2 regions of the Nonomuraea sp. NPDC049624 genome follow, and region 2 is predicted to be linked to the other one. Evidence: riboswitches for the same ligand, from Rfam matches in the RefSeq annotation. Region 2 holds a riboswitch; the other holds the start of a gene.
What was found. Region 2 has a riboswitch for cobalamin ahead of cobN (cobaltochelatase subunit CobN). Riboswitches for the same ligand answer to the same signal wherever they lie in the genome.
Positions count from the first base shown of each region.

Region 1: another riboswitch for cobalamin. It lies ahead of AB0J76_RS45515 (ribonucleoside-diphosphate reductase subunit alpha); the one in region 2 lies ahead of cobN (cobaltochelatase subunit CobN).

Region 1 covers NZ_JBFAOR010000018.1:84,252-92,432, reverse strand. The annotation lists gene AB0J76_RS45545 (FAD-dependent monooxygenase) at 1-906, shown strand, start outside; gene AB0J76_RS45540 (multidrug efflux SMR transporter) at 936-1,256, opposite strand; gene AB0J76_RS45535 (NAD(P)H-dependent oxidoreductase) at 1,259-1,906, opposite strand; gene AB0J76_RS45530 (helix-turn-helix domain-containing protein) at 2,018-2,638, shown strand; gene AB0J76_RS45525 (hypothetical protein) at 2,655-3,629, opposite strand; gene AB0J76_RS45520 (alpha/beta hydrolase) at 3,731-4,678, opposite strand; cobalamin riboswitch at 4,887-5,092, shown strand; gene AB0J76_RS45515 (ribonucleoside-diphosphate reductase subunit alpha) at 5,221-7,641, shown strand; gene AB0J76_RS45510 (ribonucleotide-diphosphate reductase subunit beta) at 7,659-8,181, shown strand, end outside.
Region 2 covers NZ_JBFAOR010000009.1:284,456-292,636, reverse strand. The annotation lists gene AB0J76_RS35210 (precorrin-2 C(20)-methyltransferase) at 1-465, opposite strand, end outside; gene AB0J76_RS35205 (precorrin-8X methylmutase) at 471-1,091, opposite strand; gene cobG (precorrin-3B synthase) at 1,088-2,371, opposite strand; cobalamin riboswitch at 2,443-2,569, shown strand; gene cobN (cobaltochelatase subunit CobN) at 2,623-6,303, shown strand; gene AB0J76_RS35190 (cobyrinate a,c-diamide synthase) at 6,258-7,634, opposite strand; gene cobO (cob(I)yrinic acid a,c-diamide adenosyltransferase) at 7,643-8,181, opposite strand, start outside.

The DNA of each region.
Region 1 (8,181 bases), on a different contig from region 2:
CACTTCCACCGCACCGATCGCGGCGTCTTCACCCTCCTGGCCCACGACCCGCGGCGGCCGCTGATCAACACCGCCGAGTGGGAGGAGCATCCGGCGGGCGGCTTCCCGGGGCCGGGCGCGCCGATGACGCTGGCCGAGATGGAGAAGAGCGTCGAACGCGTCCTCGGGGTGCGCCTGCCGCTGAGCCCGCCGCCCGAGGGAGCGCCGATCATGCTGCGCCGGCTGTGCGGGCGCAACACCCGGCTCGCCGACCGCTACCGCGCCGGACGCGTCTTCATCGCCGGCGACGCCGCCCAGGTGAGCCACGGGCCCACCCTGAACCTGGCGCTCCAGGACGCCGCCAACCTGGCCTGGAAACTCGCCGCCACGCTCCGGGGGCAGGCCCCGGAAGGGCTCCTGGACAGCTACGAGACCGAGCGCCGCGCGTGCGCGGAACGCGTGGTCACCCAAACCCTGGCCGCGACCGCCCTGCTGGCGCCCGGCGCCGAGGTCACCGCGCTACGACGGCTGTTCGCCGAGCTCCTGGGCCGTACGGAGAACCTGCGCATGATCGCCGAGCTGATGGCGGGCGGCGACGTCCGCCACGACATGGGGGAGGAGCGGCCCGCCGGGCCCACCGGCTGGTTCGCGCCGTCCCTGGCGCTGACCACCGGCGACGGGCGGTCGTGGCGCCTGGCCGAGCTGATGCGCGACGCCCGCCCCCTGCTCCTGGACCTGACCGGCGGCGACGCCCTGGCCGCCGCCGCCGCGCCCTGGTTCGACCGGGTCCGGCACGTGGCCGCCACCGCCGCCGCCGACGCCCCCGCCCCGGCGCTGCTCGTCCGGCCGGACGGCTACGTCGCCTGGGCGGGCGCGGGCCCCGACGGCCTCAGGGCCGCCCTCGCCCGCTGGTTCGGCCCGAGCTGAGCCCGGCCGCCCGTCCGGAGGGGGAGGGGTCACTCCGGGCTGGTGACGCGGGCCAGCACGATGCCGCCGACGATGAGCGCCAGCGCCGCCATCCGGCCGATCGACAGCGGGTCCTTGTGCACGACGACGCCCAGGGCGATGGCGCCGACCGCCCCGATGCCGGTGAAGACGGCGTAAGCGGTGCCGACCGGGAGGGTCTTCATCGAGTACGACAGGAGCCAGACCGCGGCCACCATGAGGACGAAGCAGATCAGCGTGGGCAGCGGCCTGGTGAAGCCCTGGGTGGGCTTGATGCTCTGCGCCCAGGCGATCTCGACCAGCCCGGCCAGCCCGAGGATGAGCCAGTTCATCGTCAGAACTCCTTCCCCAGGTCGCGGGCGCCGCGCAGCGCGGCGGCGTACAGCTCGTCGTGCTGGGCGCGCAGGTGGAACAGGCCGGGGTCGATGCGGGAGTTGGCCAGCTCGGCGGCGACGACGGTGGTGTCCTCGACGGCGAAGTGGCCGGCGAAGAAGTCACGCAGGTAGCGCTCCTGGTAGTCGAACCTGGCCTTGGGGGCGCCGGGCGAGTAGGCCCCGCCGCGCGCGGTGGTGACCACGAAACGCCGCCCGGCCAGGGACATCTTGGGGAAGGTCACCTGGTCCAGCCACGCCTTGAGCGCCGACGGGATCGAGTAGTTGTACATCGGGGTGGCGATCAGCACCACGTCCGCGGCCACCAGCTGCGACAGCAGCGGCTCGACGATCGCCCACGCGGCCGCCTGCTCCGGGGTGCGGGCGGCCTCGTGGTAGCGGGAGATGTCGGTGATCTGGTTGGCCATGACGTAGTCGCACAGCTCGGTCCACGCCTCCCCGATGTGCGGCACCGGCTCGGCGGCCAGGTCGCGGTGGACGTAGGTGCCCTCGGGGTGGGCGGACCGCCACGCCTCGGCGAAGGCGTCGCCGAGCTCGCGGCTGATGGAACGGCGTCGGGCGCTGGCGTCCAGGTGCAGCAGAACGGCCATGAGGGGCTCCTCGAACTAAGCGGACATGACGTCCGGTTTGCGGTCGAGGTGACCGTAGCAACTAAGCGGGCACGTTGTCCACTTATCTCGGAGTGGGTTAGAGTCGCCGCCATGGAGTCCCGTACCGAGTTGCTGACCGGACGTCCCGTGGCGGAGGCGGGCCGCCCGCGCGAGCGCGCCGACGCCGCCCGCAACCGCGCCAAGGTGCTCGCCGCGGCGGCCGAGCTGTTCGCCACCCGCGACCCGCGCGGCGTGACCATGGACGACATCGCCAAGGCCGCGGGCGTCGGGCGGGGCACGCTCTACCGCCGCTATCCCGACACCGTCTCGATCGCGCAGGCCCTGCTCGACGAGCACGAGCGCGCGCTGCAGGAACGCCTGCTGCGCGGCGACCCGCCGCTCGGCCCCGGCGCGCCCCCCGCCGAGCGGCTCGCCGCCTTCTACGCCGCGATGGTCGGCCTGCTGGACGAGCACATCTCGCTCGTCCTGGGCGCCGAGCAGGGCGCCCTGCGCTACGCCACCGGCGCCTACGGGTTCTGGCGGGCGCACGTGCGGGTGCTGCTGACCGAGGCGGGCGTCCCGGAGACCGAGGCGCTGGCCGACATCCTGCTCGCCCCGCTGGGCCCCGACGTCTACGCAGAGCAGCGCAGGCGCGGGCTCACCCCCGGGCAGATCACCGCCGCCCTGACCCGGCTGGCGCACGGCGTCGTCGCCCGGGACGCCGTGCGCTGACCGCACCGGCGGCGGCTCACCCCCAGGCCGCCGCCTTGTCGTACGGGTCGACGTTCCTGAAGGCCATCCCGACGATCTCCTCGACGTCCTCGTCGCCGTAGGCGCCGGGCAGGGCCAGGCCGAGGCGTTCGAACAGCGCCCGGACCTCCTCGACCGTGGGCGAGAACGACAGCGTCACGTCCTCGGCGCCCCTGAGGTTCAGCGGGCGCGCCTGGCGGAGGCTGGCGTGCAGCTCGGTGGCCCAGCAGTCGAGGGCCAGGGCGTTCCCGGTGATGACGGTGGCGGGGAAGCCGGGCCCCCGCTGCGTGATGAACATGTGGCGGGAGGACAGCTCGTAGCGGAACGTCGAGGCGATCGAGGAGAACCCGATCTCGATGTCCAGGAGCTCGTAGCGCTGGTGATGCCAGCAGGCCGACAGCACGGTCGCGTAGAGCTCCCTGCGGGTGCCGTCGGCGGTCCAGGTCAGCTCCGGGCTGTCGTCGTCCAGCGCCAGGCTGCGGTGCAGGCGGACGAACCGCTCGCACAGCGCGAGGTCGTCCGGGTCCAGGATCTCCAGCCGGACCAGCAGCGCCCGCCGTCCCTGACGGGCCTTGGCCAGGCATTCGGGCAGCGTCACCGCGCGCACGTACGCGCCCGTCGAGCCCTTGAAGATCCACCGGTCGGTGTCCCCGCGCGCCTGCGCCAGCACCCGGTTGAACTCCTCGCCGCGCACCAGCCGGACCGCCGACTGCTCCTGGAGCAGGGACGGCAGCAGGTCGAGCTTGCGATCGGCGGCGAGCACGGCCCGCTCCACGGCGTTCTCCGCCGACTGCGCCCGCGTCCGGCTGCGCAGCATGACGAACGCGAGCACCGCCAGCGTGGCCACGGTGGCGTTGCTGACGGCCTCCGCGGTGGCGATGCCCGCGACGTCCAGAATGCTCACGACGACCGCCACCGCCAGGGCGATGAGGATGTCGACGTTGACGCCGACCCAGGCGAGGATGCGCTTCACTGACCGTCCCATCGCGAGGGGCCACGGGGTGACACTTCGAATCATGAAGCAGAACCCGGCGGCACGCGAGGGGGCGGCCCGTCCCCGCTCCGGTCGCGGGGTTACGCGGCGAGGGCGTCGCGGAGGAAGCGCAGGATGTCCGCCCGCGCGTCCTCGGCCTGGGGGGCCAGCGCCGGCATGCTGAGGAAGGCGTGCCCGGCCTCGGGGTACTCGGCCAGGCGGGTGGGGGTGCCGGCGGCCCGCAGCGCCTCGGCGTAGCGGCGGCCGTGGTCGGCGATCGGGTCGTGGGTCGGCACCGCCACGAGCGCCGGGGCCAGCCCGCCCAGGTCGTCGGCGTGCAGCGGGGAGAGCGCGCGGGCGTCCGTCCCCTCGGGCACGGCGAGCCGGTGGAACAGCCGCAGCACCGGCACGCTGAGCGTCGGGGTGTCGGCGTACCGGGCGATCGAGGGGTGGTCGAACATCGTCCCGGTCACGTCCACGGCCGGGTTGACCAGCACCTGCGCCTTCAGGGGCAGGCCGGCGTCGCGTGCCCTGATCGCCGCCAGGGCGCAGATCAGGCCGCCGCAGCTCTCGCCGAACAGGACGGTCCGCGCCGGGTCGACACCCCATTGCGCGGCGTGCTCCAGCACGTGGCGGAGCACGTCCCAGCCGTCGTCGGCGGCGTCGGCCAGCGGCGTGCGCCGGTCGAGGAGGCGGTGGTCCACCGAGGCGACGATGGCGGGCAGGCGGGCGGCGAGGTGGCTGTTGACCCAGTCGCTCTGCGGCGCCGTGCCGACGAAGCCGCCGCCGTGCACGTGCAGCACGAGCGGCAGGACGTCCCCCGGCTCTGCCGCGGCGCGCGGCCGGTGGACCCGGACGCGGATGTCGCGGCCGGGCAGCGCCACCGTCCGCCAGTCGATGGCGGCGCCGGGGTCCGGCCGGCCGGTGATCGCCTGGGCCTCGGCGGAGGCGCGCAGCCGGTTCTCCGCCTCGGCGTAGGCGGCCAGCTCGGCGGGGGTGACGGTGTCCCAGTCCGGCGTGACCGGACGGCCGGTGGAGGTCTGGCGCATGGTCGTCTCCTCAGCTTTTCGCTACTTGAAGTATCGATACCTAAGGTAGCGAAAACGGGGCGCGACCGGTCTGTGGCGTCGATCACACGCCCCGCCCGCGCGGCACGCGGAGAGGCGGCCCGGCCGGCCTCGCGACGGGCGGACGGATCGGAGCGCGGGTTCTTCGCAACACGAGATGTTGGGTGTGACTTTTTGATCCACCCTATATATGGTGTTCCCCGCAGCCGGTTCGGTCGCCCCGCCAGGGCGGCCGAGGCAAGAGGGAACCCGGTGGGAATCCGGGACTGCCCCGCAGCGGTGAGTGGGAACGAACGCCGTCACACGCACTGGGCCGACGGCCCGGGAAGCGACGGCCAGTAGGCAGCGACAGCATGCCCACGAGTCCGAAGACCTGCCGGCGCGCCGCGCGCGATCATGCGCGCGCGGCTGCTCCGAGACCGCGTGGGACGGTGGACGGCGCTGGCGAGAGGGCTGTGGCGCCTCGTCGTCCGCCTCCTGCGCGCGTTCTCGGCAGCTGACCGAGTTCACGAGGGGAGAGCGCAGTGACGGTCACAGGGGACCCGATGACGGACCTGGCCGAGCCGGCGCGGGCGGACGCCGACAGGTCCGCGCCGCGGCGCGTGCAGATGCAGGTGCGCAAGCGCAACGGCACCGCTGAGCCGGTCGACGTCAACAAGATCGTACGTGCGGTGGAGCACTGGGCGACCGATCTGACGGACATCGACCCGATGCGGGTGGCCACCAAGACGATCAGCGGCCTCTACGACGGGGCCACCACCGCCGAGCTGGACCGGCTGTCCATCCAGACGGCCGCCGAGATGATCGGCGAGGAGCCGCAGTACTCGCGCCTGGCCGCGCGGCTGCTGTCGGGCTACATCGACAAGGAGGTCCGCGGGCAGGGCGTGGCCTCCTTCAGCCAGGCGATCCGGCTGGGCCACGCCGAAGGGCTCATCGGCGACGAGACCGCCGAGTTCGTCAACGCCAACGCCCGCAAGCTGGACGACGCCATCGACGTCACCGCCGACCTGCGGTTCGAGTACTTCGGGCTGCGCACGGTCTACGACCGTTACCTGCTGCGCCACCCGTCCACCCGGCTGGTGGTGGAGACGCCGCAGTACTGGCTGCTGCGCGTGGCCTGCGGGCTGGCCGAGACGCCCGCCGAGGCCGTCGGCTTCTACCGGCTCATGTCGTCGCTGGCCTACCTGCCCAGCTCGCCGACGCTGTTCAACTCCGGCACCCGGCACACCCAGATGTCCTCCTGCTACCTGGTCGACTCGCCCCGTGACGAGATCGGCTCCATCTACGACCGGTACGCCCAGGTGGCGCAGCTGTCGAAGTTCGCCGGCGGGATCGGCATCTCCTGGTCGCGGGTGCGCTCCCGGGGCGCGCTGATCCGCGGCACGAACGGGCACTCCAACGGCATCGTCCCGTGGCTGCGCACGCTCGACGCGTCGGTGGCCGCCGTCAACCAGGGCGGCCGGCGCAAGGGCGCGGCCTGCGTCTACCTGGAGCCCTGGCACCCCGACGTCGAGGAGTTCCTGGAGCTGCGCGACAACACCGGCGAGGACGCCCGCCGCACCCACAACCTCAACCTGGCCAACTGGATCCCCGACGAGTTCATGCGCCGGGTCGAGGCCGACGGCACCTGGTCGCTGTTCGACCCCGACGAGGTCCCCGAGCTGCCCGACCTGTGGGGCGAGGCGTTCGAGGAGGCATACCGCGCCGCCGAGCGCGACGGCCGGTACGTCCGGCAGATCAAGGCCCGCGACCTGTACGCCAAGATGATGCGCACCCTGGCCCAGACCGGCAACGGCTGGATGACCTTCAAGGACGCCGCCAACCGCCTGTGCAACCAGGCGGCCGAGCCCGGCAACGTGGTGCACCTGTCCAACCTGTGCACCGAGATCGTCGAGGTGTCCAGCGACGCCGAGACCGCGGTCTGCAACCTCGGGTCGGTCAACCTCGCCGCACACCTGACCGGCGGCGACATCGACTGGGAGCGGCTGCGCGCCACCGTCCGCACCGCGGTCACCTTCCTCGACCGGGTGATCGACATCAACTACTACCCGAGCGAGCAGGCCGCGGCCAGCAACCCGCGCTGGCGTCCGGTCGGCCTCGGCGTGATGGGCCTGCAGGACGTCTTCTTCGCCCTGCGCCTGCCGTTCGACTCGGCCGAGGCCAAGGAGCTGTCCACCCGGATCGCCGAGGAGATCTACCTGTCGGCGCTGGAGACCTCCGCCGGCCTGGCCGAGCGTTTCGGCGCCCACCCCGCCTACGACCAGACGTGGGCGGCCCGCGGCCGGCTCCAGCACGACCTGTGGGGCCAGAGCGGCACCCAGGCCGGGCGCTGGGACGCGGTGCGCGAGCGCATCGCCGCGCACGGCCTGCGCAACTCGCTGCTGATCGCGATCGCGCCGACCGCCACCATCGCCTCGATCGTCGGCTGCTACGAGTGCATCGAGCCGCAGGTGTCCAACCTGTTCAAGCGCGAGACGCTGAGCGGGGAGTTCCTGCAGATCAACAACGCGCTGGTGGCCGAGCTGAAGTCGCGCGGCCTGTGGAACGAGCGCGTCCGGGCGGCCATCAAGCAGGCCGAGGGGTCGGTGCAGGGCATCGCCGAGCTGCCGGAGGACGTGCGCCGGCTGTTCCGCACCGCCTGGGAGCTGCCGCAGCGGGCGCTGATCGACATGGCCGCCGCGCGCTCGCCGTTCATCGACCAGAGCCAGTCGCTCAACCTGTTCATGAGCGCGCCGACGATCGACAAGCTCTCCTCGATGTACCTGTACGCCTGGAAGTCCGGCCTGAAGACCACCTACTACCTGCGCTCGCGCCCGGCCACCCGCATCCAGCAGGCCACCGTGCCCCTCGCGCCCTCCGCGCCCGCCGCGCCCCGCGCGAACAAGTCCGAGGAGGCCCTGGTGTGCTCCCTGGAGAACCCCGAGTCGTGCGAGGCCTGCCAGTGACCCCCGAGGAGAACCCGATGTTGCTCGACCCGGGCATGAGCCTGACCCTGCGGCCCATGCGCTACCCCCTGTTCTTCGACCGCTACCGCGACGCGATCAAGAACACCTGGACGGTCGAGGAGGTGGACCTGCACTCCGACCTGAACGACCTGCCCAAGCTGTCGGCGGCCGAGCGCCACCTGGTCAGCCGCCTGGTCGCCTTCTTCGCCACCGGCGACACGATCGTGGCCAACAACCTGGTGCTCAACCTCTACCAGCACGTCAACGCGCCCGAGGCGCGCCTGTACCTGAGCAGGCAGCTGTTCGAGGAGGCGGTGCACGTCCAGTTCTACCTGAACCTGCTGGACACCTACGTGCCGGACGAGGAGGAGCGGTTCGCGGCGTTCGCGGCGGTGGAGAACATCCCCTCCATCAGGCGCAAGGCCGAGTTCTGCTTCCGCTGGATCGACTCCATCGGCAGCCTCCAGCGGCTGGAGACCCGCGAGGACCGGCGGGCGTTCCTGCTCAACCTGATCTGCTTCGCCGCCTGCATCGAGGGCC
Region 2 (8,181 bases):
CAGCACCTCGTCCCGCTCGACCAGCGGCCGGCCCAGCACGGCGGCGGCGGCGCTGACCGAGGTCACGCCGGGCACCACCTCGGTCGGGTAGCGGTGGGCGAGCCGCTTGTGCATGTGCATGTAGGAGCCGTAGAACAGCGGGTCGCCCTCGGCCAGCACGACCACGGTGCGGCCCGCGTCCAGGTGGGCGGCCAGGCGTTCGGCGCAGTCGGCGTAGAAGTCGTCGAGCGCCCCCTGGTAGCCGCCGGGGTGGTCGGTGGTCTCCGTGGTCAGCGGGTAGAGCAGCAGCTCCTCGATCTGGCCTTCGCGCATGTACGGCAGCGCGATCGATCGGGCGATGCTGCGGCCGTGCCGGGCGGCGTGGTAGGCGATCACGTCGGCCTCGCCGATCAACCGGGCCGTCCTGACCGTGACCAGCTCGGGGTCGCCGGGGCCCAGGCCGACTCCGTACAGGCGTCCTGACATGGTGCTCACTCCGTCTCGTTCGCGATGGCGTTGATCGCGGCGGCCGTCATCGCACTGCCGCCGCGACGGCCGTGCACCACCAGGTACTCCAGGTCGCTGCCGGCCAGCGCCTGCTTGGACTCGGCCGCGCCGATGAAGCCGACCGGGATGCCGAGCACGGCCGCGGGGCGTCCCGCGCCCTCGGCCACCAGCTCCAGCAGCCGGAACAGCGCGGTCGGCGCGTTCCCGATCGCCACCACCGCCCCCTCCAGGCGGTCGCGCCACAGCTCCAGGGCCGCGGCGCTGCGGGTGGTGCCGAGGCGTTCGGCCAGCTCGGGGACGCGCGGATCGCCCAGCGTGCACAGCACCTCGTTGCCCGCGGGCAGCCTGCGCCGGGTCACGCCGGAGGCGACCATCATGGCGTCGCACAACACCGGCGCGCCGCCGCGCAGCGCCGCCCTGGCCCGCGCGACGACCCGCGGGGACCAGGCCAGGTCGGTCACGAGGTCGGTCATGCCGCACGCGTGGATCATGCGCACCGCCACCTGGGCGACCTCGGGGGGCAGGCCCGTGAGGTCGGTCTCGGCGCGGATGGTCGCGAACGAGCGCCGGTAGATCTCGGCGCCGTCGCGGATGTAGTCGCTCACTCCTGGCGTTCCTCGTATCCGTTGATGGTCGCGATAAGCTGGCGGACCGGGCCGCGCGGCAGGCCGCAGCGCCGCTCGCAACCGGCCCAGTGGACGGGTGTGGCGGGTGCGCGGCCGAGGCTCCGCACCCATTGGCGGGCGTCCGCCCGCACGTCGGCGAGCGCCTTCGCGCAGCCGGGACGGCCGGTGCAGGCGGTGACCCCGGCCCAGGGGGAGTCCGGGTCGGTGACGAGCCCGGCGGCGGCCAGCGCCCGCTCGATCCGGTCCGCCTCGCCGGGGGATCCCGGGGAGCCCGGGGAGCCCGAGGAACCGGGGGAGCCGGGGGAGAGGTCCGGCAGGACGACGGTTCGCCAGGGGGTCAGGCGCACCGGCCGCCCGAGGTCCGCGAGCGCTCCGGCCTGGGCGGACGTCAGACGGCCGAGCGGCACGAGCGCCTCGATCGCCACCCGGCCGTCCCGCTGCGCGATCCTGCCCGCGGACGGGCGGCGCGCGGGGGCGGGTGAGGGCGGCGCGTTCGCGGCGTCCGCGGCCTGCGGGGCGTCGGCGGTGTGGGGCGCCTGCGGGGCCTCCGGGGCGTCCAGTGCGTTCGGGGCGTTCGGTCGGGCTGGTCGGCCGGCGCGCAGGCGGGTGGCGATCGCGGCGGGGCCGTCCGGCAGGTCGCGGATGCGCCAGGCGCGCGGGCCGTCGGGGGACAGCTCGTCCAGGAACGCCTCGGCGGCGTCGATCATGAGCGGCACGGCCGCGTCCGGGGCGACGGTCAGCCCGGTGTCGGCGCCGGCGAGCAGCAGCCGGCCGGTCGCCACGTAGGTGACGTCCGCGCCGAGCCCGGCGACGTCCCGCGTGCCGTCGTCCAGGGCGAACAGGAACCGTCCCGGCAGCGCGGCCAGCCGGGGCCGCGCGCACAGCGCCCGGTCCAGGGCGTCCGCCATCGCCTGCACGTCCAGCAGCCCGTCAGGACCGCGCCCGCTCAGCGGCGAGGCCAGGATGTTGCGCACCCGCTCGTGCGCGGGCGACGGCAGCAGCCCGGCCGCCGCGATGCGCCCGGCGAAGACCTCGGGCGAGCGCAGGCCCCGCACCTGGACGTTCGCCCGCGACGTCAGCTCGATCACGCCCGCTCCCAGCTCGGCCGCGCACCCGGCGAGCACGCGGAGCTGCGCGGCCGACACCGCGCCGCCGGGCAGGCGCAAGCGGGCGAGCGGGCCGTCGGCGGCCTCGTGCACCTGGAGCGCCCCCGGACAGGCATCGGGACGCGTACGTCCGGAAGATTCACCTACGGGCACGAAGGGATCGTAACGCCACTTCTGGGACGGGTCGCTCCTGCCGTAAGCTTCGGCGTAGACGATGGCAATGGGAGGAAGCCGGTGCGAATCCGGCGCGGTCCCGCCACTGTGACCGGGGAGCGAACCCCACCACGAGGCCACTGTCCGGCGACGGACGGGAAGGCCGGGGTGAGCGTCGATCCGGGAGCCAGGAGACTCCTGCCGTCGTGTCACCCGCGACCGGGGCGAGGACCCCGAGGGAGGAATGCGCCGTGCCTGGCGACAGCCGTACCGTTCTGCTGCTCTCCACCTCCGACACCGACCTGCTGAGCGCCCGCGCCTGCGGGGCGGGCTACCGTCTGGGCAATCCCGCCCGGCTGACCGCCGAGGACGTCCCCGGCCTGACGGAGGGCGCCGACCTGGTCGTGGTGCGCCTGCTGGGCGGGCGGCGGGCCTGGCCGGAAGGGCTCGACGCGCTGCTGGCCGGGCCCCGCCCGGTGGTGGTGCTGGGCGGGGAGCAGGCGCCCGACGCCGAGCTGATGGAGTTGTCCACCGTCAGCGGCGGGGTGTGCGCCGAGGCGCACGCCTACCTGGCCCATGGCGGCCCGGCCAACCTGGCCGAGCTGCACGCGTTCCTGTCCGACACCGTCCTGCTGACCGGGCACGGGTTCGAGCCGCCCGTCCCGGCCCCCACCTGGGGACGGCTGGACCGCCCCGCCAGGACCACCGGCGGTCCCGTGGTGGGGGTGCTCTACTACCGGGCCCACCACGTGGCGGGCAACACCGCGTTCGTCGAGGCGTTGTGCGACGCCGTCGAGGACGCGGGCGGGCAGGCGCTGCCGGTCTTCTGCTCGTCCCTGCGCGCGGCCGAGCCGGAGCTGCTGGACACGCTGCGCGCGGCGGACGCCCTGGTCGTCACGGTGCTGGCGGCGGGCGGCTCCCGTCCGGCCACCGCGGGGGCGGGCGGCGACGACGAGGCCTGGGACGTCGGCGCGCTGGCCGAGCTCGACGTGCCGATCCTGCAGGGACTCTGCCTGACCACCACCCGCCAGGCCTGGGAGGAGAACGACGACGGGCTGTCGCCGCTGGACGCCGCCTCACAGGTGGCGATCCCGGAGTTCGACGGGCGGATCATCACGGTGCCGTTCTCGTTCAAGGAGATCGACCCCGACGGGCTGACCGTCTACGTCGCCGACCCCGAGCGGGCCGCCCGGGTGGCGGGCATCGCGGTGCGCCACGGCCTGCTGCGGCACACCCCTCCCGCCGAACGGCGGCTGGTGGTGATGTTGTCGGCGTACCCGACCAAGCACTCCCGCGTCGGCAACGCGGTCGGGCTGGACACCCCGGCGAGCACCGTCCGGCTGCTGGCCCGTCTCGCCGAGGCGGGGTACGACCTGGGCGACGGCTTCCCCGGCGTGGCCGACCAGGACGGCGACGCGCTCGTCCACGCGCTGATCGCCGCCGGCGGCCAGGACCAGGACTGGCTGACCGAGGAGCACCTGGCGGGCAACCCGGTCCGCATCTCCGCCGCCTCCTACGAACAGTGGTACCGGACGCTGCCCGCGGCCCTGCGCGAGGAGATGGAGCGCCACTGGGGGCCGCCGCCCGGAGAGTTGTTCGTGCACGAGGGCGAGGACGGGACCGACATCGTGCTGGCCGCGCTGCGGGCCGGGAACCTCGTGGTGATGGTGCAGCCGCCGCGCGGCTTCGGGGAGAACCCGATCGCCATCTACCACGACCCCGACCTGCCGCCCAGCCACCACTACCTGGCCGCCTACCGCTGGCTGTCGGCCGAGTTCGGCGCGCACGCGATGGTGCACGTCGGCAAGCACGGCAACCTGGAGTGGCTGCCCGGCAAGTCGGCGGGGATGTCGGCCGCGTGCGGCACCGACGCCGCCATCGGCGACCTGCCGCTGGTCTACCCCTTCCTGGTCAACGACCCGGGGGAGGGCACGCAGGCCAAGCGGCGCGCGCACGCCGTGCTGGTGGACCACCTGGTGCCGCCGATGGCCCGCGCCGACACCTACGGCGACATCGCCCGGCTGGAGCAGCTCCTGGACGAGCACGCCACGATCGCCGCCATGGACCCCGCCAAGCTGCCCGCGATCCGGGCGCAGATCTGGACGCTGATCCAGGCCGCCCGGCTCGACCACGACCTCGGGCTGGCCGACCGGCCGCACGACAGCGAGTTCGACGACCTCATCCTGCACGTGGACGGCTGGCTGTGCGAGGTGAAGGACGCGCAGATCCGCGACGGCCTGCACGTCCTCGGCCAGGCGCCCACCGGCCAGGTCCGGGTGGACCTGGTGCTGGCCATGCTGCGCGCCCGCCAGATGTGGGCCGGCCGGGAGACGCTGCCCGGCCTGCGCGAGGCGCTCGGCCTGGCCGAGGACGGCACGGCGGGGCTCGGCGACGTGGACCGCGCGGAGACGACCGCCCGCGCCCTGGTCGAGGCCATGGAGCAGCACGCCTGGGCCCCGGAGGCAGCCCCCGCCGTCGCCCGCGCGGTACTGGACGCGACACCCGGCCTCGCTCCCGACGCGTCGGACGGTACGCCCGGTGCCGCTCCCGCCGCATCGGTGGGCCGTGTGGCCGAGGGACGGGTGGAGCTGGTGGCGCGGGTGCTGGCGTTCGCCGCCGCCGAGATGGTGCCGCGCCTGGCTCGCACCACCGACGAGCTGGATCACGTCCTGCACGCCCTGGACGGCGGCTACGTGCCCGCCGGCCCCAGCGGCTCCCCGCTGCGCGGCCTGGTCAACGTGCTGCCGACCGGCCGCAACTTCTACTCCGTGGACCCCAGGGCGGTGCCCAGCCGCCTGGCCTGGGAGACCGGCCAGGCCATGGCGGAGTCGCTGCTGGAGCGCTACCGCGCCGACACCGGCGAGTGGCCGCGCTCGGTCGGGCTGTCGGTGTGGGGGACCAGCGCCATGCGCACGGCGGGCGACGACGTCGCCGAGGTGCTGGCCCTGCTCGGCGTCCGCCCCGAATGGGACGAGGCGTCGCGTCGCGTCATCCGCCTGGAGCCGATCCCGCTCGCCGAGCTGGGCCGCCCGCGCATCGACGTGACGGTCCGCATCAGCGGCTTCTTCCGCGACGCCTTCCCGCACGTGGTCGGCATGCTCGACGACGCCGTACGGCTGGTCGCGTCGCTGGCGGAGCCGGCCGAGGAGAACTACGTCCGCGCCCACGTGGCCGCGACCGGCGGCGACGAGCGGCTGGCCACCATGCGCGTCTTCGGCTCCGCGCCCGGCGCCTACGGGGCCGGGCTGCTGCCGCTCATCGACAGCCGCAACTGGCGCGACGACGCCGACCTGGCCGAGGTGTACGCCGTGTGGGGCGGCTACGCCTACGGCCGCGACCTCGACGGCGTCGCCGCCCGCCCCCAGATGGAGGACGCCTACCGCCGCATCGCCGTCGCCGCCAAGAACGTCGACACCCGCGAGCACGACATCGCCGACTCCGACGACTACTTCCAGTACCACGGCGGCATGATCGCCACCGTGCGGGCGCTCACCGGCAGGGCCCCGGCCGCCTACGTCGGCGACAGCACCCGTCCCGACGCCGTGCGCACCCGCACCCTGTCGGAGGAGACCTCACGGATCTTCCGCGCCAGGGTCGTCAACCCGCGCTGGCTGGCCGCCATGCGCCGCCACGGCTACAAGGGCGCCTTCGAGCTGGCCGCCACCGTCGACTACCTGTTCGGCTACGACGCCACCACCGGCGTGGTCGCCGACTGGATGTACGACAAGCTGACGGAGACGTACGTGCTCGACCCCGAGAACCAGGCGTTCATGGCCCGCTCGAACCCCTGGGCGCTGCACGGCATCGCCGAACGCCTCCTGGAGGCCGCCGAGCGCGGCATGTGGCAGCACCCCGACCCAGAGGTCCTGCGCGGCCTGCAGGAGGTCTACCTCAAGACCGAGGGCGACCTGGAGGACGACACCAGCCGCTGAGCCAGGCCGGGCGCGCCCGCCCAGTGAAGATGCAGGTAGGACGCGGTCACGCCGGGATCGCCGTACCCGTCGTGGCCGCCGTCCCAGCGGAACAGCGGCTCGCCCGCGTACGTGACGGCCGTCCGGTGGAACTCGTGCCCGCGCAGCCGCTCGCCCGTCCTGGTGAGCGGCGAGCGCCGCAGCGCGACGGCGTCCCGGTAGCCGAGCGTCAGCCGGGACGTCATCCGCGCCCGCCCGGGGACGCGCCCGCACATGCGCTGACCATCCAGTTCGTCGCACAGGTACAGCAGCCCCGCGCACTCGGCGGCGATCGGGCCGGGGAAGGCGGCGACCTGCTGCCGCAGGGGCTCGTTGGCGGCCAGTTCGGCGGCGTACACCTCCGGGAAGCCGCCGCCGATCACGATCGCGCCGGTCCCGTCCGGCAGCCGCGTGTCGCGCAGCGGGTCGAAGACGGCCACCTCCGCACCCGCCGCCCGCAACAGCTCGACCTGCTCGGCGTAGCCGAACGTGAACGCCGCCCCGCCGGCCACGGCCACCACCGGCCGCTCACGCGCAGCCCCCGCCACCTCCGGCTGGTCGCCCGCAGCCCCCCGCGCCTGCGGCCGGTCGCCCGTCGCGCCGGGCGCCGGCGGCGTCCAGGCGGGGCCGCCCAGCGGGGGAGCGGAGCGCGCCAGCCGCAGCAACGCGTCCAGGTCGCACGAACGCGCCACCAGCGCGGCCAGCCGGTCCACGGCGGCGACCGCCTCGGTCCGGCGCTCGGCGGCCGGCACCAGCCCCAGATGCCGGGAGGGGGTGGCCACGGCGTCGTCGCGGCGGATCGCCCCCAGCACCGGCACGCCCGCCGCCGCCAGCGCCGACCGGCACAACTCCTCGTGCCGGTCGGAGCCCACCCGGTTGAGCACCACCCCGCCCACCCGCACGTCCGGGTCGAAGGTGGCGAACCCGTGCACCACCGCCGCCACCGACCTGCTCTGCCGGGCCGCGTCCACGACCAGCACCACAGGCGCGTCCAGCAGCGTCGCGACGTGCGCGGTCGAGGCGAACCCGGTGTCCCCCCTGCCGTCGAACAGGCCCATCACGCCCTCGACCACCGCCACGTCGCACCCGGCCGCGCCGTGCAGGAACAGGGGGGCGACCAGCTCCTCCCCGACGAGCCACGGATCCAGGTTGCGGCCGGTACGGCCGGCGGCCAGCGCGTGATAGCCGGGGTCGATGTAGTCCGGCCCCACCTTGTGCGGCGAGACCCGCAGTCCGCGCGCCCGCAACGCCGCCATGAGCCCGGTGGCCACCGTCGTCTTGCCGCTGCCCGACGACGGCGCGGCGATCACCAGGCGCGGAACTACCACTCGATGCCCTTCTGCCCCTTCTGCCCGGCATCCATGGGGTGGCGTACCTTGCCCATCTCCGTCACCAGGTCGGCGACCTCGATCAGCCGTTCGGGCGCGTCCCTGCCGGTGATCACGACGTGCTGGCTGCCCGGCCGGTCCGTCAGCGTCTCCAGCACGTCGTCCAGATCCAGCCACCCCCACTTCAGCGGGTACGTGAACTCGTCCAGCACGTAGAACCGGTACGTCTGCGCCGCCAGGTCGCGCTTGATCTGCTCCCAGCCCTCACGGGCGTCGGCCGCGTGGTCCTCCTCGGCGCCGGGCCGCTGGATCCACGACCAGCCCTCGCCCATCTTGTGCCAGGTCACCGGGCCGCCCTCGCCCGTCTCACCGAGCACCCTGAGCGCGCGTTCCTCGCCGATGCGCCACTTGGCCGACTTCACGAACTGGAACACCCCGACCGGCCAGCCCTGGTTCCAGGCCCGTAACGCCATCCCGAAGGCGGCCGTGGACTTGCCCTTGCCCGGCCCGGTGTGCACCATCAGCAGCGGAC